Regions from separate parts of the Flavobacterium sp. Sr18 genome, predicted to be linked through region 1. Evidence: riboswitches for the same ligand, from Rfam matches in the RefSeq annotation. Region 1 holds a riboswitch; each other region holds the start of a gene.
The links. Region 1 has a riboswitch for S-adenosylmethionine ahead of G7A72_RS02120 (Na+/H+ antiporter NhaC family protein). Riboswitches for the same ligand answer to the same signal wherever they lie in the genome.
Positions count from the first base shown of each region.

Region 2: another riboswitch for S-adenosylmethionine. It lies ahead of G7A72_RS11150 (homocysteine S-methyltransferase family protein); the one in region 1 lies ahead of G7A72_RS02120 (Na+/H+ antiporter NhaC family protein).
Region 3: another riboswitch for S-adenosylmethionine. It lies ahead of G7A72_RS11085 (alpha/beta fold hydrolase); the one in region 1 lies ahead of G7A72_RS02120 (Na+/H+ antiporter NhaC family protein).

Region 1 covers NZ_CP049329.1:456,454-463,269, forward strand. The annotation lists gene G7A72_RS02110 (hypothetical protein) at 1-572, opposite strand, end outside; gene fabG (3-oxoacyl-[acyl-carrier-protein] reductase) at 673-1,419, opposite strand; gene G7A72_RS02120 (Na+/H+ antiporter NhaC family protein) at 1,602-2,924, opposite strand; SAM-I-IV-variant riboswitch at 2,979-3,075, opposite strand; gene G7A72_RS02125 (hypothetical protein) at 3,199-3,621, opposite strand; gene sucD (succinate--CoA ligase subunit alpha) at 3,839-4,711, opposite strand; gene G7A72_RS02135 (hypothetical protein) at 4,806-5,168, opposite strand; gene G7A72_RS02140 (UDP-3-O-(3-hydroxymyristoyl)glucosamine N-acyltransferase) at 5,170-6,099, opposite strand; gene efp (elongation factor P) at 6,168-6,734, opposite strand; gene lpxA (acyl-ACP--UDP-N-acetylglucosamine O-acyltransferase) at 6,794-6,816, opposite strand, start outside.
Region 2 covers NZ_CP049329.1:2,526,827-2,533,642, forward strand. The annotation lists gene G7A72_RS11130 (nitrite/sulfite reductase) at 1-30, shown strand, start outside; gene cobA (uroporphyrinogen-III C-methyltransferase) at 23-796, shown strand; gene G7A72_RS11140 (bifunctional precorrin-2 dehydrogenase/sirohydrochlorin ferrochelatase) at 799-1,389, shown strand; gene G7A72_RS11145 (NAD(P)/FAD-dependent oxidoreductase) at 1,500-2,552, shown strand; SAM riboswitch class I at 2,645-2,763, shown strand; gene G7A72_RS11150 (homocysteine S-methyltransferase family protein) at 3,097-4,098, shown strand; gene metH (methionine synthase) at 4,272-6,816, shown strand, end outside.
Region 3 covers NZ_CP049329.1:2,511,248-2,518,063, forward strand. The annotation lists gene G7A72_RS11070 (carboxypeptidase-like regulatory domain-containing protein) at 1-906, shown strand, start outside; gene metK (methionine adenosyltransferase) at 979-2,229, opposite strand; gene G7A72_RS11080 (hypothetical protein) at 2,980-3,189, shown strand; SAM riboswitch class I at 3,422-3,529, shown strand; gene G7A72_RS11085 (alpha/beta fold hydrolase) at 3,608-4,570, shown strand; gene thrA (bifunctional aspartate kinase/homoserine dehydrogenase I) at 4,589-6,816, shown strand, end outside.

The DNA.
Region 1 (6,816 bases):
TTGATTTTGAAATCTAAAAAAGTCGTTGTATCGCCTACAATCACAGGATATACTTTATTTACAGCATCAAAACTGTAGACATAATCATTACCCGAAGTTTGATTTCCATCTGTAATCAAAACCGTTGGATATGTTGTATTTTTATAAATGCTTTTTAGATTTTTGGCAACAACATCAATATTAGTTTGAGTTCCTTTAAAATCAAAAGCTTCTGTAAGTTCAAAGTCATCGGAAAACTGATACGATTGCACATCAAATTTCTCTTGTAAATCAGAGTTTGATTGTATTTTTTTATACAATTCTAATGCTTTTTCATTGGCATTCAAAAAAGAAATAGAACTCGAATTATCAACAACAATAGGCAAAGGCGTTTTTACCGTTTCAAGCGTATTTTTAGTTACTATTGGATTAATCAACAACAATAAAATTCCAAAAATGGATGAAAAACGCAAAAAAGCCAAAAACCAACCGATTTTCGATTTGTTTTTGGCTTTGTAGATGTATTGAAAAAACGACAATCCGCCAGCTATTAGTAAAGAAAGCAGTAATAATAGTAGCGTGTTTGTTGTCATTTATTCTTTATTAAAAGATTGAAGGATTTAATGATTAAAAATTAATTACATAGTTCAAAAATCTTTAAATCTTTGAATTTTACAATCTTTCAATTAATTTTTAAGTAAGCATTCCCCCACAAACATTCATAACCTGTCCAGTTACATACGCGCTCATATCTGAAGCAAAGAAAAGACATGCATTAGCCACATCTTCAGTCGTTCCGCCACGTTTCAACGGAATTCCATCTCTCCACCCTTTTACAACATCTTCGTTTAATTTAGCCGTCATTTCTGTTTCTATAAATCCTGGAGCAATTACATTACAACGAATATTACGTGATCCTAATTCCAATGCTACTGATTTAGAAAAACCAATAACTCCCGCTTTTGAAGCAGCATAATTCGTTTGTCCAGCATTTCCTTTTACTCCCACAACAGAACTCATATTGATAATTGAGCCAGAACGTTGTTTCAAGAAAGTACGTTGGATGGCTTTAGTCATATTAAAAACCGATTTCAAGTTAACATCAATTACTTGATCAAAATCGCCTTCAGACATACGCATCAAAAGATTGTCTTTGGTAATTCCGGCATTGTTTATAAGAATATCAACCGTTCCAAATTCAGCTATAACCGCGTCTACAAGAGTTTGCGCTTCATTAAAATCGGCTGCATTCGATTGATATCCTTTGGCTTTAATTCCAAGAGCATTCAATTCATTTTCAAGAGCCAAAGCAGATTCTACTGATGAACTATATGTAAAGGCTACATTTGCACCATGTTTTGCAAAAACTTCAGCAATTCCTTTTCCAATTCCTCTACTCGCACCAGTAATTATGGCAACTTTTCCTTCTAGTAATTTCATATTCAAAAATTAGTTTAAATTTTATTTGGAGCTATTCCTGCTATCCGCTTCAATCTTTTATGACCGCTATCGCTTACATAAAAGGATTTTCACTGCTATCAGGGCTATCTTACACCCGTCAAATATATAATAATTCCCTTTTTAAAAAAAATTCAAAAGCAATAACAGTCAAAATTCAACTCTTAAATTTTAAAGAATCGCTTTGTCCATTTGTCCCAAAACGAACTGTAAATAGCCACTAATGTAAAAACTAGTAGAAATAGATGATACCATGCATTACTAATTAAGTCAAAGAAATCTAATTTCCCGTTAGCGTAGCTCAATATAAGCAATACTTGAGCGCCATAAGGTAAAATCCCTTGAATTATACACGAGAAAATATCCAGAATTGCAGCCGTTTTTTTAGGATTTAATTCGTACTCATCATTAATTTCTTTAGCAATTGGCCCTGTAATTACAATAGAAACCGTATTATTCGCTATAGCTAAATTAGCAAAACCTACTATAGCGCCAATTCCCGCTTGAGCTGATTTTTTACTTTTAATTCTTTTTTTAATTTGAACTAATAAATACGTTATTCCACCCGCTTTATCTACCATAGCAGCTAAACCACCCGTTAGCATTGACAATAAGAAAATATCGGTCATACTGGTAAAACCTTCATATATCTTTTGCGTAAATTCCATCAGCGTAAATGAACCACCAAAATATCCTATAATACCTGCTAATAAAGTACCAATAAGCAATGTTGAAAATACATTAACACCCACAACAGCCAATACGATTACTAAAATATAAGGTACGATTGCAATCCAAGAAAAATCACTTTTTGCAATGGCAACAGTCACAATATCCGAGTTCAAACCAAGATAAAAGAAAACCAGAATAGTAAAAACTGCAGCTGGAAAAGCAATAAACAAGTTGATTTTGAACTTGTCTTTTAGATCACATCCTAAGGATTGCGTTGCTGCAATAGTAGTATCAGAAATCATGGAAAGATTGTCACCAAGCATAGAACCACCTAATAAAGCGCCAGATATAAGCGGTAATGAAGCGCCACTTTTATCAGCTAATGCGACAGCGATTGGACCAATCGCTACAATTGCACCTACTGAAGTTCCTGTAGCAGTTGATAAAAAAGAAGCAATCAAGAAAATACCTAACGGAAAGTAAGCAACGTCGATAGTATTTATTCCAAGATTCACCACAGCGTCAACTCCGCCCATTGCTTTACTTACCACTGCGAACGCTCCCGCTAGCAAGTAAATTAAACACATGGTCATGATTTTACTTTCGCCACAACCTGCGATTAACGTTTCAACTTTATCCTCAGTTGAGGATTTGAATAATAAAAAAGCGGCGATTATACCAACTAAAACAGCTACTGGAGATGGGAAAGCATAAAAATCATTCAAAATAATTCCCGCTCCTAAAAAAGTAAAAATAAAAACAAATAAAGGAATCAAGGCAAAGGCATTTCCTTTTTCTTTAGAAAATAAAGTCATAAAAATAATTTTAAATTAAAAATTATGACGAAAAACAAAGCTAAATATGGGAATGTAAACAACATTTTTTCCAAAGGATTTGGCTTATCGTTTTAGCACCTTGCTTGTTGTTGCAGGTTGCTATCCTATTGAAGGATTCGTGATAACGGGTGCAAAAGTAATTAATTATTTATGAAATATTTTGAATTTCATTCAAAAAAATAATAAAACAAAAAAAGCGCCACATAAAAATGTAGCGCTTAAATATAAAATACTGAAAAACAGTTGTTAACTTTTAGAAAGCTACATTCCATTTTGGTAATCTTCCATTTTCATCAAGAAAGTTTTGTAAAACTTGTCCTTCTACGAATGTTGGAATCACTTTAGTTTCATCATTGAATGTTTCATACCAAACTACTTCTAGCGTGCTGATATTTTCAATTTTCATTTGTGCTGGCCAAGAATATTTTCTTCCTGTTTTTGCAAATTGGTGTCCTTCAACGATTTTATCGTTCAAACCACCATTTTTAATTTTCAAAGTTCCATTATTTTGAACAGTTCCAGTAGAACCAACCATAATTAGTTCTTTTTCATCACCTACTGAATACACTAAAAATACTCCAGAACCTTCTGATGCGTTGCAAACTTCTGCTAAACTATCTTCTGTAGTAAATGAAAACTGATTGGTAACCTTGAAATTTTTTAACTCTTTGTACATATTATTTTATTTTTATTTGAACTGGTTTCGACAAAAAAATACCCCACAAAATCGTGAGGTCCATTAGAAACCATTCGTTTATGTTTGTTCTTATTACAATTGAATCTGCAAAAACAGAAATATTTAATAAAGTGCAAAGATATTTCTTTAATTCAATTAATAATAAAAAAGCCCCACAAATTGTGAGGCTTTTAAAAATATTTAATTGGAGTTTAGATTAACCTAAAACTTCTTTTACTTTTTTACCAATTTCAGCTGGAGAATCTACTACGTGAATTCCACATTCTCTCATGATTTGTTTTTTAGCTTCAGCAGTATCATCAGATCCACCAACGATTGCACCAGCATGTCCCATTGTACGTCCTGGAGGAGCCGTAACTCCTGCGATGAAACCCACAACTGGTTTACGGTTACCATCAGCTTTAATCCAATGAGCAGCATCCGCTTCTAATTGTCCACCAATTTCACCGATCATTACGATACATTCTGTTTCTGGGTCATTCATCAATAATTCAACCGCTTCTTTTGTAGTAGTTCCAATGATTGGATCTCCACCAATACCAATTGCAGTAGTGATTCCTAATCCTTGTTTTACAACTTGGTCAGCAGCTTCATACGTTAATGTTCCAGATTTAGAAACAATACCAACGGTTCCTTTCTTAAAAACAAAACCTGGCATAATACCAACTTTAGCTTCACCCGGAGTAATAATTCCAGGACAGTTCGGACCGATTAATCTTGCGTTTCTTTCTTTAACGTAACTATTTGCTTTTATCATGTCAGCAACAGGAATTCCTTCAGTAATTGCAATAATCACTTTTATACCAGCATCTGCAGCTTCCATAATTGCATCTGCAGCAAAAGCCGGCGGTACAAAAATGATAGTTGTATCAGCACCCGCTTGTTCTACAGCGTCTTTTACAGTATTGAAAACTGGTCTGTCTAAATGAGTTGTTCCCCCTTTTCCTGGAGTTACACCACCAACAACGTTAGTACCGTACTCAATCATTTGAGAAGCATGGAAAGTTCCTTCGCTTCCTGTAAAACCTTGAACAATTATTTTGGAATCTTTATTAACTAAAACACTCATGATATATTTTTTATGTAGTTTTTAAAATGGTTATGCAAAAGTATAAAATAGTAAGCACTAATCAATCTTCGGCATTCAGTTTTTTGACACTAAATTATGATAATTGACTCATTTGATACCCTCGAAATAATTTATTGTCTTTTATTTGCCAAATAACAATAAAATGTGCCAATAACATCTCTTCTCTTGGATTCTCAATCGTTTTCACAAAATGAGAATACCGAACTGAAATTAAATCATTTTCAGAAATAATATGACTAATACGAACTTTAGAACGTACATATGCCTTACTCAAATCATTGGATAAACTTACCAAAGAATCATAATTCAATTGAACTAATCCTTTGCTACTGTTCCATTCAACGATAACTTCAGGATGCAAAAAATCTTTTATGACCTCGCTATCGATGAGAGCATCTGATTTGTAAAATTGCTGAACGATTTCTTTAGCAGACATATTACTTTAGTTTATTAAGAATTTCTGGTATCTTCTTGATATTAGCCAGTTGTTTCAATTTTTCTCTTGATTCTTCTATTGGAGTACCAAAATAGGATTTCCCACCTTCAACAGATTTTGTGACACCAGTTTGTCCCATAATCACTGCCTTAGCTCCTATTGTTATTCCGCTGGTCGTTCCTACTTGTCCCCAAATAGTAACTTCGTCTTCAATAATCACACAGCCTGCAATTCCGGTTTGGGAAGCAATTAAACATTTTTTCCCAATAACAGTGTCGTGTCCAACATGTACCTGATTGTCAATTTTTGTACCCTCACCAATAGTGGTATCACCTGTAACTCCTTTGTCAATAGTACAAAGGGCCCCTATTCCCACATTATCTTTGATGACCACTCTACCACCAGAAAGTAATTGATCATATCCTTCAGGACGTTTTTTGTAATAAAATGCATCAGCACCCAGAATAGTTCCTGCATGAATGATTACATTATTTCCAATAACGGTATAATCATAAATCGAAACATTGGAATGAATTAAACAATTATTTCCAATAACAACATGATTTCCAATAAATGTATTGGGCTGAATTACAGTTCCTTCACCGATATAAGCTGAAGTAGCTATTGAAACATTCGAAAATTGAAATGGCTTGAAATAATTTGTCAATTTATTAAAATCCCTAAAAGGATCTTCAGAAATCAACAGTGCTTTTCCATCTGGACAAGCAACGTGTTTATTGATTAAAACTATTGTTGCCGCTGAATTTAATGCTTTGTCATAATATTTAGGATGATCTACAAAAACAATATCTCCAGATTCAACAACGTGAATTTCATTCATTCCAGTCACTGGAAAATCTTTATCACCAACATATTCACAGTCGATGATAGTAGCAATTTCTTCTAAAGTGTAAACTTTTTGGAATTTCATAAATTTAATGTTCGGTTTCAATATTCAGTATTCAGCTACTTTTTAAACTGAATACTGAACACTGTAATCTACTCTTTTACACGTTCCATATAAGAACCTGATGCAGTATCAATTTTAATTTTATCTCCTTCATTAATAAATAAAGGGACATTTACAGTTGCTCCTGTTTCAACAGTTGCTGATTTTGTTGCATTTGTAGCTGTATTTCCTTTGATTCCTGGCTCCGCATAAGTAACTTCAAGAATTACAGATGCCGGCATATCTACAGAAAGAGGTAAATCAGTCTCTGTATTGATACTCACCATTACATTTTCTCCTTCTTTCAATAAATCCGGTGAATCTAAAATATTTTTATTCAAAGTAATTTGTTCGAAAGTCTCTGTATTCATAAAATGAAAATCATCACCTTCTGGATATAAAAACTGAAATTTATGATTTTCAACTCGAACTTCTTCGATTTTATGACCTGCAGAAAAAGTGTTGTCCAAAACTTTTCCGTTTGTCAAACTTCTTAATTTAGTTCTAACGAAAGCTGGACCTTTTCCTGGTTTTACGTGAAGAAATTCAATGATTTTGTAAATATCGTTGTTGTATTTGATACACAATCCGTTTTTAATATCTGATGTCGATGCCATTTTATTGTTTATTTTTTATTACTATTTTTATTTTTTGGTAACTGAAATTACTTTATTTTTTAGTAGTTCCCCGAGTAACCTT
Region 2 (6,816 bases), 1.7 Mb from region 1:
TACAGAGAAAAAGACTTAGCCGATGCTTAAAAAGATACAACCAATAGTAACGCTAGTGGGTGCGGGTCCAGGTGATCCGGATTTACTGACAATCAAAGGGGCAAAGGCACTGGCTGAGGCCAATGTCGTTTTGTATGACGCTTTGGCAAACGAAGAAATTTTAAGTTATGCTCCTAAAAAAGCAATTAAAATATTCGTTGGAAAAAGAAAAGGCTGTCATGAATACACGCAAGACCAAATCAACCAATTAATTGTAGATAACGCGCTTACCTACGGACATGTGGTTCGATTAAAAGGTGGTGATCCATTTATTTTTGGTCGTGGGGGTGAGGAAATAGACTTTGTAGAAAGTTTTGGGATACCTACATTTGTAGTGCCTGGAATTTCATCGTCGATTGCTGTTCCTGCTTATCAAGGGATTTCGTTGACCAAAAGAGGTGTTTCGGAAAGTTTTTGGGTAATTACAGGTACAACGTCTGATAGAAAATTGTCAAATGATGTGGCTTTAGCAGCGCAATCATCGGCAACTGTTGTGATTTTGATGGGGATGAGCAAACTGTCTCAGATTATTGATTTGTTCCAAAAAGAATCTAAAGGCGAAACTCCAGTTGCGATTATTCAAAACGGAACTACTGCTCAGGAGAAAATTGGTGTTGGAACAATTAATACAATTCAACAGGTTGTCACTGAGAATAAATTAAGTTCGCCTGCCATAATTGTCATTGGAGAAGTAGTAAAAGAAAGTAATAAATTGAAAGGATTTTACGAAGAATTCATATCAAAAGAAATAAAGTAGCATTGGAACGGAACGAATTATATCCTATTTTTTTAAAATTACACAACCTCAACGTACTTATTGTGGGTGGCGGAAATGTGGGTTTAGAAAAATTATCTTTCATGTTGAAATCAAGTCCAAACGCCAATGTTGAGGTGGTGGCGCCAAAGTTTTTACCAGAACTGGAAAGCCTCGCTGCAAAACATCCTTCGGTACAATTGACGTATAGAAAATTCAATCGATGGATGCTTCGCAAACGCAACATGGTTATTGCTTGTACGGATGATTTGAAAGTGAATAAAAGGATTTATGATTTATCCAGAAAAAGATATTTGATTTGCAATATTGCGGATACACCGCCATTATGTGATTATTATTTGGGCGGAATTGTGACCAAAGGAAATGTAAAAATCGCAATTTCAACCAATGGAAAATCACCAACAACTGCCAAAAGATTACGGGAGTTTTTTGAAGAAATCATTCCGGACGATATTAATAAAATGGTTGAAAATCTAAATGAATATCGCAAAACCCTAAAAGGGAATTTTGAAGAAAAAGTTCAAAAAATGAATGAAATCACCGAGTCGTTGAAGAATAAAGAACCAAGAGAATAGCATAAAGAACAAAAAATCCGACTGATATTTATCATTTAAAGTAATAAAAATCAATCGTTCATTTGCAATTAAATAGTTAAGCACAATTACATTACATAAATAATAAAAAAATGATTAAAACAGATATACTTATAATAGGAGCGGGACCTACGGGTTTATTTGCAGTTTTTGAAGCAGGATTGTTAAAATTAAAATGTCATATTTTGGATGCTTTGCCACAAGCGGGCGGACAATTATCTGAATTATATCCTAAAAAACCTATTTATGATATTCCAGGATTTCCTGAAGTATTAGCGGGAGATTTAGTAGATAATCTAATGGAGCAAATCAAGCAATTCGAACCGGGATTTACCCTTGGTGAACGTGCTGAAACCATTGAAAAGCAAGAAGACGGAACTTTTATTGTAACTTCTAATAAAGGAAAAAAATTCCATGCACCTGTAGTAGCTATTGCGGGTGGATTAGGAAGTTTTGAACCAAGAAAACCATTAATCGAAGATATCGAATTTTATGAAGATAAAGGAATTAAATACTTTATCAAAAATCCAGAGAAATTCAGAGATAAAAAAGTTGTAATCGCTGGAGGAGGAGATTCAGCTTTGGACTGGAGTATTTTCTTGTCGAATGTAGCTTCTGAAGTGACTTTGATTCACCGTAGAAACGAATTCAGGGGTGCTTTAGATTCTGTAGAAAAAGTACAGGAATTGAAAAATTCCGGTAAAATAAAAATGATTACCCCTGGAGAAGTAGTAGGTTTAAAAGGAGCTGAGCATCTTGAGGCAGTAGTAGTCGAAGAAAATGGCGCACAACGCACCATCGAAACCGATTATTTTATTCCGCTTTTTGGTCTTACGCCAAAGTTAGGTCCTATCGGCGACTGGGGATTAGAAATCGAAAAGAACGCCATCAAAGTAAACAACGCTTTAGATTACCAAACCAATATTCCAGGAATTTTTGCCATTGGTGACGTTAATACCTATCCTGGAAAATTAAAATTGATTCTTTGTGGTTTCCACGAAGCAACATTAATGTGTCAGGCAGCCTACCAAATTATCAATCCAGGTAAGAGATATGTATTGAAATACACTACAGTTTCCGGTGTTGACGGATTCGACGGAACTCGTAAAGAAGCTCCAAAAGCCGTGGTGAAAGCAATAGTTTAACAACTTAGCCCAAACTAGTTAAAAAATTAAGCGCTAATACTTGCAAGTATTAGCGCTTTGTCTTTACTTTGCACTGTTCCTATATTTATTGAAAGTTATCACGAAAGGCGGAGGGAAAGACCCAATGAAACCTTAGCAACCCTTTATCTTTAAAGAAGGTGCTACATTCTACTTTGTACTGAACAGTTTCAGTATCTAAGATAGATAACACACGAATACTCACTTAGTATTTCTCAAACCTTTTCTTGACAACATATATTTTTTTAGCCTGCTGAATTAATTTCAGTATCAGGAGCGAACAATTGGCGTTTTTTTGCCAATACCGTTCCCGCTTTCCGTTGCAATCTTTCTCGTCCTGAACTTGTTTCAGGATCCTGAAACAAGTTCAGGACGAGAAAGGATTTTCACTGCAAACAAAGTTCACTGAACTCCTATGAGAATAGAAATTAAGTGAAGTAATCGGGGCTAAAGAGCTTAAATAGTGAACTTTTGTAATTAATAATAAGCGCTTAATACTTAGTGTTTTGCGAGAATAAAACAAAAGATGTCAACAATTCAAGAAGCCATTAAAAAAAACATACTCGTACTCGATGGAGCTATGGGAACCATGTTGCAACGTTACAATTTTTCCGAAGAAGATTTTCGAGGCGAACGTTTCAAAGATTTTCCACATTCCTTAAAAGGAAATAACGATTTATTGTCACTGACACAACCCCAAGCGATTCGTGCTGTTCACGCAGCTTATTTTGAAGCTGGAGCAGATATCGTTGAAACCAATACTTTTTCTGGAACCACTATCGGAATGGCCGATTACCATCTCGAAGATTTGGTATATGAACTCAACTATGAATCAGCACGAATTGCTCGTGAAGTAGCTGATGAATTTACAGCCAAAAATCCGGACAAACCTCGTTTTGTTGCGGGTTCAATAGGACCAACAAACAGAACGGCAAGCATGTCGCCAGATGTAAACGATCCGGGTTACAGAGCCGTAACTTTCGATGATTTGCGTATTGCTTACAAACAACAAGTAGAAGCCTTAATTGACGGAGGAAGTGATTTACTTTTAGTAGAAACTATTTTCGACACGTTAAATGCAAAGGCCGCACTTTTCGCCATCGAAGAAGTCAAAGACGAACGTAATATCGATATTCCAATCATGGTTTCAGGAACAATTACAGATGCATCAGGAAGAACACTTTCCGGTCAAACTGTAGAAGCTTTTTTGGTTTCGGTTTCTCACATTCCATTGCTAAGTGTTGGTTTCAATTGTGCCTTGGGAGCTGATTTGCTGAAACCCTATTTGCAAACGTTGTCACAAAATACTTCATTCAATGTTTCGGCGCATCCTAATGCAGGATTGCCAAACGCTTTTGGAGAGTATGATGAAACACCAGAGCAAATGCAAGCTTTCATCAAAGAATATTTAGACGATAATTTAGTCAATATCATAGGCGGTTGTTGCGGAACAACGCCAGAACATATTAAGTTAATTGCTGATATCGCTAAGGAGTACAAGCCCAGAGTTTCGACAGCGACGATGTAACCAAGAATGCCCGCGTGAGGGATAGCAGTGAAAAGCCCACAGTCTCGTCTTTTCGGACGAGACGAGGACTTGCAACGAATAGCCCGACCCTTTTTGGGTCACGCCCAAAATAATAATAAGATATACGAAACCTGAACGTTTGCTGAAATCGTGAAGGATCAAACAAAATAAAAATGGCACAAGCAGAAACTAGAAGAAACCTTGTTTTATCGGGATTAGAGCCTTTAATCATTACGCCGGAAAGCGTATTTGTGAATATTGGTGAACGTACAAATGTAACAGGTTCTAGAAAATTCCTTCGATTAATCAAGGAAGAAAAATACGAAGAAGCACTCAGTATTGCCAAAGAGCAAGTGGAAGGTGGCGCGCAAATCATCGATATTAATATGGATGAAGGAATGCTCGATGGCGAATATGCCATGACAAAATTCCTGAATTTGATTGCTGCAGAACCTGATATTTCCAGAGTTCCAATCATGATTGACAGCTCGAAATGGGATATCATCGAAGCGGGTTTAAAAGTGGTGCAAGGAAAGAGTGTTGTGAATTCTATTTCTTTAAAAGAAGGGGAAGAACAATTCATCCATCATGCTAAATTGATTAAGCGCTACGGAGCTGCTGCTATTATAATGGCATTTGATGAAACTGGACAAGCTGATAATTACGAACGTAGAGTTGAAATTTGCCAACGTTCGTATGATATTTTGGTAAACAAAGTTGGTTTTCCTCCGCAAGACATCATTTTCGATTTAAACATATTTCCAGTGGCAACAGGAATGGAAGAACACCGCTTGAATGCGTTGGATTTCTTTAGAGGAACCAAATGGGTTAGAGAAAATCTTCCTCATGCGCACATTAGCGGTGGCGTGAGTAATGTTTCGTTTTCGTTTAGAGGAAATGACACGGTTCGGGAAGCGATGCACTCAGTGTTTTTGTACCATGCGATTCAGCATGGTATGACTATGGGAATCGTGAATCCTGAAATGCTTTCTATCTACGACGAAATTCCAAAAGATTTGTTAGAACGTGTTGAGGATGTAATTTTAAACAGACGCGATGATGCAACGGAACGTTTGTTGGACTTTGCAGAAAATGTAAAGGGAGACGTAAAGAGTAATGAAAAAGCAGTTCAGGAATGGCGTTCGGGAACTATTCAGGAACGATTGACGCACTCGTTAGTAAAAGGCGTTGATGAATTTATAGAAATAGATGTTGAAGAAGCTAGACTTGCAGCAACAAAACCTATCGAAGTAATCGAAATCAACTTAATGGCAGGAATGAATGTTGTTGGGGATTTATTTGGTTCGGGAAAAATGTTTTTGCCACAAGTGGTGAAATCTGCTCGTGTAATGAAGAAAGCGGTAGCTTATTTATTGCCGTTTATTGAAGCCGAAAAAGATGGTGTTTCGAGTTTTGCAGGCCGTATCTTAATGGCTACTGTAAAAGGAGATGTGCACGATATTGGAAAAAATATTGTTTCAGTTGTTTTGGCTTGTAACAATTATGAAATCATCGATTTAGGTGTCATGGTCGCTCCCGAGAAAATCATCGCTGCCGCAATAGAGCACAACGTTGATATTATTGGTTTGAGCGGATTGATAACACCTTCGCTTGACGAAATGGTTTATTTGGCTAAAGAATTAGACAAAAGAAATATAAAAATTCCGGTGATGATTGGTGGAGCAACGACTTCACGAGCGCACACTGCCGTGAAAATTGCTCCACAATATAAATCGACTGTAATTCACGTAAATGATGCTTCAAGAGCCGTAACGGTTGCTGGAAATTTATTGAATAGTGAAAAGAAAATTTATGCAAGTGACATCAGAGCAGAATATGATGCTTTTAGAGAAACATTTTTAAATCGTTCACGCGACAAAAATTTCTTGACAATTGAGCAAGCTCGTGTTAATAAACTTAAATTAGATTGGGAAAACTACAATCCAATGAAACCTAATTTTATTGGAACAAAAACTATCGAAGTTGATTTGGATGTTTTGGTTCCGTACATTGATTGGACACCGTTTTTTAGAACCTGGGAATTGTTCGGGAAATATCCAGCGATTCTTACTGACAATGTTGTAGGGGAACAAGCTACTTCAGTTTTTGCGGATGCAAAGGAAATGTTGGAAGTTATTTTGAAAGAAAAGAAATTGACTGCCAAAGGAATTTACGGAATCTTTCCTGCAAATCAAGTAAATGATGATGATATTGAATTGAGCGATGAAAGTGGAACTGTATTAGAGAAATTCTTGACTCTGCGTCAGCAATCACAAAAAACCAAAGGTGCTCCAAATATTGCACTGTCGGATTTTATTGCTCCGAAAGACTGTGGTAAAACGGATTATATGGGTGCGTTTTGTGTAACGACCGGTTTTGGTGTGGATGAATGGGCGGCTGAATTCGAAAAAGATTTAGACGATTATAATTCGATTATGGTGAAAGCATTGGCGGATCGTTTTGCAGAAGCTTTTGCCGAATACCTTCACGAAAAAATCCGAAAGGAAATTTGGGGATACGCTGCTGATGAAAATTTATCTACTGAGGCTATGATTGAAGAGGTTTATAAAGGAATTCGCCCAGCACCGGGTTATCCGGCTTGTCCTGACCATTTAGAAAAGCCAACGATTTGGAAATTACTAAATGTAGAACAAGAAATAGGAGTGACTTTAACGGAAAGTATGGCGATGTGGCCGGCTTCATCGGTTTCTGGATATT
Region 3 (6,816 bases), 1.7 Mb from region 1:
CTTAATTTTACACGATTATTGCCGGATATGTTTGCGCGTTGGGATTTGAAAAAATCGGAAAATTTGACGTATAACTTCAACGTTAAAAATGGTTTTAATGATGTAAATGCGTTGGTCGAAGGGTATGTTTTTACTAATTTTAATAGCATTACGCGCGGAAATTCACAATTGGAAAATTCACTCGTAACTAGTCACAGACTGAATTACTCAAAGTATAATTTGTATAATTTCACTACAATTTTTGCAAACATCAGTTATACAACTACCAAAGATCCGGTAGTTAATGGAGTTTCTTTTCAAAGTATTTATTCAACTTCGGACCGTTTGAATTTAGATGCTGAGAACGAAAATTTAAACGGAAATTTGTTCTACTCTAAAAGCTTCAAAAAGTATTACAAAGTTACTGCTGGCGCAAATGCAGGATGGAACCGCAATTTTGTACTAAACAGAAGAGTTACTAACGGTGCTACTCAAGAGTTCATTCAAGGAATTGAAAATGTAAATCATTCGTACAATTTGGCTTTTGCAACGCAGTTCAAAAAATATCCCAACGTAGATTTGGGTTACCGTGTGAATTTCTCAGAACAAGCATCTAATAAATTCACCACACAAACACCAACTGTAAAGCTGAATTATTATTTCTTGAATGGTTTGAATGTTAATTGGGATTATGCCTTTAATCGATTTAAAAATGAAACCAACGGTGTGACAAACGATTTTAAAATCATGACGGCTAGTTTGAATTATATTAAAAAGGATGCCAAATTTGAATACAGAATTCAGGCCAATAATTTATTAAATACAAGGTCTAGATTGAATAACTCTTTTAGCGTGAATGGTTTTAATGCCAATGAAAATATTATCCTGCCTCGATTTGTAACCCTTATTGTAAAGTACAATTTATAAGAGGAAGTTTGGAGATAAAAAAAGGGGATTTTGCAGATGCAAAATCCCCTTTTTTATATTATAAATGTTGTATTACAATCCAAATGCAGTTTTAACTTGGTCAACGAAATCTAATTTTTCCCAAGTAAACAATTCAACAGTAACTGTTTTTTCATTTCCACCTGGAGCAGAAAAAGTTTTAGTAACTGTTTCTGGAGTACGACCCATGTGTCCGTAAGCAGCAGTTTCGCTATAAATTGGATTTCTTAATTTCAAACGTTGCTCAATAAAGTAAGGACGCATATCAAAAATAGCTTCTACTTTTTTGGCGATTTCACCATTGGTCATATTCACTTTTGAAGTTCCATAGGTATCAATAAAAATACCCATTGGTTTTGCTACACCAATAGCATACGAAACTTGTACTAAAATCTCGTCAGCAACACCCGCAGCAACTAAGTTTTTAGCGATATGACGTGTTGCATAAGCAGCACTTCTATCTACTTTACTTGGATCTTTACCAGAGAAGGCACCACCACCGTGAGCACCTTTTCCACCGTAAGTATCCACAATGATTTTTCTTCCTGTCAATCCAGTATCTCCGTGTGGTCCACCAATTACGAATTTTCCAGTTGGATTAATATGGTATTGGATAGCAGCATTGAATAAATGAGCGTGAGCTGGATTTTTTGCAATGATTCTTGGAATCAAAATTTCAACAAGATCTTTTTTGATTTTTGCAAGCATCGTCGCTTCTTCGTCAAAATCATCATGTTGTGTCGAGATTACAATAGCATCAATACGAGTTGGCTTGTTGTCATCGCTGTATTCTAAAGTCACTTGTGATTTAGCATCAGGACGCAAATACGTAATTTCGTTATTTTCACGTCTTAAAATAGCTAATTCTTGCAATAATTTATGAGATAGATCAAGTGCCAATGGCATATAATTTTCTGTTTCATTAGTAGCATAACCAAACATCATTCCTTGGTCACCAGCGCCTTGCTCTTCAGGATTTTTTCTGTCAACACCCTGATTAATGTCAGCAGATTGTTCGTGAATAGCAGAAAGGATTCCACAAGAATTGGCTTCAAACATGTATTCGCTTTTTGTGTAACCAATTTTTCTGATTACGTCACGAGCGATTTGTTGTACATCTAAATAAGTATTTGATTTTACTTCTCCAGCCAAAATTACCTGGCCAGTAGTTACTAAAGTTTCGCAAGCTACTTTTGAATCAGCATCAAATGCCAAAAAATTATCAATTAATGCGTCTGAAATTTGATCTGCAATTTTGTCTGGGTGTCCTTCGCTTACAGATTCTGACGTAAATAAATAGGCCATAATAGTTATTATTTTTAAATTAAGCGAGAAAAAATAATTGCTGAAAAGGACTAAAGTAGGGTTCCTGCTTTAGCATTTTTTCTACTGAAAAATTTTCAGCATCCATAATGAATTTGTTTCATTATGAAGAGGTTGCAATCAGTTCAAATTTTTCCTCTTGTATTCGTGTGCAAATGTATGAAACCATTTTGAATTGCAAATTAATCTTAACTTTTTTTTGCGGATAATTCTTTTTTCAGGTTCTCTTGCTTGCCAAAATTAATAGTGGTAGGATTTCGATAAATATTTTTGAAAATTATTTGGATTTTTAAAAAATAATTTGCAAATTTGAATATATAAAAAAGTAAAAGATGAAATTTAATATTTGTAATATGTTTAAAGTCGCGCAGGATAATTCCTGAGGGTCGCTTATTGCATAATTTTAAATTAAATTATATAGCAAAAGCTTCCCAGATAACGGGAAGCTTTTTTTTTGAATACAACGGAGATAATAGCACAGAAATAAAAAATATAAATGAATAACATAAAATTCCAGTTTACAAATAATTCAACTGTCAATACGATGATTGCTGCAAATGCCATTATGTGTATTTGCGTCTGTTGATTCCAAAAGTATAAGTTTACAAACAACTTAAAACCCTTTTGGATATACATCTAAAAGGGTTTTTTATTTTAAGAATATATTTTAATTTTAAAAAACATAATGCGAATAAAACCAACAACGAATTAAAAACCTAACATCTAAAAATTATGAGCACAACTAAGTATTTTCCAAAAACATTCCAATTATTAGAGAGGATTAATAACAGGAATAAAAAACAAGAGGAGAACAATCCAAAAAATGAATTGATTCATCCTAGATTTGAAATTTCCAAAAATGATGCTTTGGCACAAAAAATAGTGCCTAATTCATTACTTTTTCTAATGTATTCACAAGAGAATGAAGCGCTTTTTATTTAAGAAATCCGAATTCATTTTCGGTTTTGAGATTTTCAAAAAAGTATTTAAAATTGTTGTTTTGACGAGGTGAGAACTGTAATTAGTTTGTAATGCTTCGTCAAAATAACATTTGTATGTTTATTGTTTTCAGGTTTTTATTTGAACCATACAAAGAAATCGATTGCGTATAAAAATTTGGTTGTTAAAAAAATTAGTGCTTAATTTGCAATCATAAGTTCACAAACGTATTGAAATGTTATAAAGAAAGGCAGAGGGATTAGACCCGATGAAGCCTTAGCAACCCTTCGATTTATCGAAGAAGGTGCTGCATTCTACCACGCTCATCGTGGAAAGATAACACTAAGAAATTGTCTAGATAACTCCTAGCTTTCTTTCTAATATTTCCAAACACAAGTCAAAAATCATAAAAGATTTGCAATTGGAAAATAAACCAACATCTATTACATTACAAAATTTCACCACCGAAAGTGGCGCTTTTTATGCTTCCTTAAACTTAAGTTTTCAAGTTTTTGGACCTGAATTGCATACTGCTCCAATCGTTTTGGTCAATCATGCTTTAACCGGAAATTCACATGTTGTGGGCGAAAATGGTTGGTGGAATGATTTGATTGGCGCTAATAAAACTATAGATACCACAAAATATACGATACTTGCTTTTAATGTTCCCGGAAATGGATTTGATGGTTTTATCATTGAAAATTATTCGGACTTTAACACCAGAGATATTGCTAGAATTTTTATTGAAGGAATTCAGCTTTTGGAAATTAAAAAACTATACGCCATTATTGGCGGTTCTGTGGGCGGAGGAATTGCTTGGGAAATGGTCGCATTAGAACCAAAAATCACACAACATTTAATTCCTATTGCAACCGATTGGAAATCGACAGACTGGTTAATTGCAAACTGTTTTTTGCAGGAACAAATTTTGAAAAATTCTTCGAAACCTATTGAAGATGCACGAACTCATGCTATGCTTTGCTATCGAACACCAGAGTCTTTTGCTGCAAAATTTCAGCGAACCACCAATGAAGAATTAGCCATTTTTAATGTGGAAAGTTGGTTGCTGCATCATGGCGAAAAATTACAGAAACGTTTTCAAATCTCATCTTATAAAATGATGAATCAACTGTTGAAGACGATAGATATTACCAGAAATAGTGATTCATTCGAAGAAATAACGTCAAAAATTGAAGCTGAGATTCATATTATTGGAATCAATTCAGACTTGTTTTTTACTGCAAATGAAAATAAAGCTACTTACGAGGAATTAAAAAAATATAAAAACAAGGTCAGTTATCAAGAAATTATTTCCATTCACGGACACGACGCTTTTTTGATAGAATACAAACAATTACACAATTTGCTTCAGGATATATTCTAAGCCAAAAAACACAACACAATGAAAATATTAAAATTTGGAGGTAAATCTTTATCGAATGGTGACGGAATAAATAAAGTGGTTGCTATTATTACTGATAAAGTAAATCAAGGAGAGGAAATTGCAATTGTGGTTTCAGCAAGAGGAAATGCCACAGATGAACTAGAAGAAATTTTAAAGGTTGCGGCTACTAATAAGGATTATAAACTGCTGTTTGAGGATTTTAAAAAATACCAACAAGATGAATATGAGAACGTGGATTTGTCTGAGGAATTCAATGTTCTGGAGAAATTATTTGAAGGCGTAAGTTTAATTGGGGATTACAGTAACAAAATTAAAGACCAGGTTTTATCTAAAGGAGAATTACTTTCTGCAAAATTATTGACGGCAATCTTAATTGAAAACGGAATAAATGCTCGCTTTGCAGATACCAGAGAATTGATTAAAACCGATTCAAAATTTGGTGATGCGCAACCTTTAGAACAAATTTCGAAGAAAAACGTAATCAATTATTTTAAGAAGAATAACGGAACAACCGTGAATATTATTACAGGTTTCATCGGTTCTAATAATAATAATGACACGACCACTTTAGGAAGAAACGGCAGTAATTATACCGCTTCGTTGATAGCGAATTACTTAAATGCGGACGAATTACAGAATTACACACACGTAGACGGAATTTATACCGCTAATCCGGACTTAGTGCTTGATGCAAAAAAAATCGATCATTTGTCGTTTAACGAAGCCAATGAAATAGCCAATTTTGGTGCAACGATTCTTCATGCCAAAACGATTATCCCTTTATTGGAAAAAAACATTCCTCTTCGTATTTTGAATACTTTCAACCATGAAAATAAAGGAACATTAATTACTTCTAATTCTAATAAAGAAGGCATTAAAACACTTTCGGTACTTGAAAATGTGTCTTTAGTGAATCTGGAAGGAAGAGGATTATTAGGAAAAACTGGCGTTGATGCCCGTATTTTCAGAGTGATGGGTGACAATGATATTAGTGTGAGTATTATTTCTCAAGGTTCTTCAGAACGAGGAATTGGTTTAGTGGTAGCTGCTGATAAAGCGACTAAAGCCATGATTGAACTAGAGAAAGAATTCGAAAATGATTTCTATTCTAAAGATGTGAATAAAATCACGGTGACCGATGATGTTTCGGTAATTTCTATCATTGGACAGGATTTGAGTACGTTTCACAAGCCTTATACGGCGTTGATAAAAAATAAAATTGTCCCGATTCTTTTCAATAATACGGTTACAGGTAAAAACGTGAGTTTGGTGGTGAAAAAATCGCAACTGAACAAAGCCTTAAATGTGATTCACGGTGAGATTTTTGGAGTTTCAAAGAAAATTAATATCGCTATTTTCGGACATGGTTTAGTAGGGGGAACGTTGATTAACCAAATATTGGAATCAGCAGCAACCATCGAAAAAAGAAAAGACATCAAACTGAATGTTTTTGCGATTGCCAATTCTAGTAATGTACTTTTAAATAAAAATGGGGTTACTCCAAATTGGAAAAATGAAATTCAAAACAATGGATTTTCTTACACTATTGATGATGTAATTGCATACGCAAACGAGCATCACTTAGAGAATTTGATTGCAATTGACAACACGGCAAGTGCCACATTTGTTGAAAATTATATTCCTCTAGCAGAAAGTAGCTTTGATTTGATTTCATCTAATAAAGTAGCCAATACATTAAATTATAGTTTTTATAAAAAATTACGAAAAGTGCTAGCAGATAATCAAAAGAGTTATCTTTATGAAACGAATGTTGGAGCGGGATTACCATTGATTGATACGATTAAATTATTGCATCTTTCTGGAGAAAATATTACTAAGATTAAGGGTGTTTTCTCAGGAACATTGAGTTATTTGTTTAATAATTTTTCTGCAAAAGACGCTCCGTTCAGCGAAATATTGAAAGAAGCGATTGAAAACGGATATACTGAGCCGGATCCAAGAGAGGACTTGTGCGGGAATGATGTAGGTAGAAAATTATTGATTTTGGCCAGGGAATTGGACTTGCAAAATGAATTTGAAGAAATTGATATTCAAAATTTAATTCCAGAACATTTGCGTGAAGGTGATGTTTCTGATTTCTTGAATAAATTGACGGAGTTTGATCCAATTTATGCTAAAATAAAAGCCGAGCAAAAGCCAAATCACGTATTGCGATACATAGGCGAATTGTCAGGCGATTTGCAAAATGACAAAGGTAATTTGGA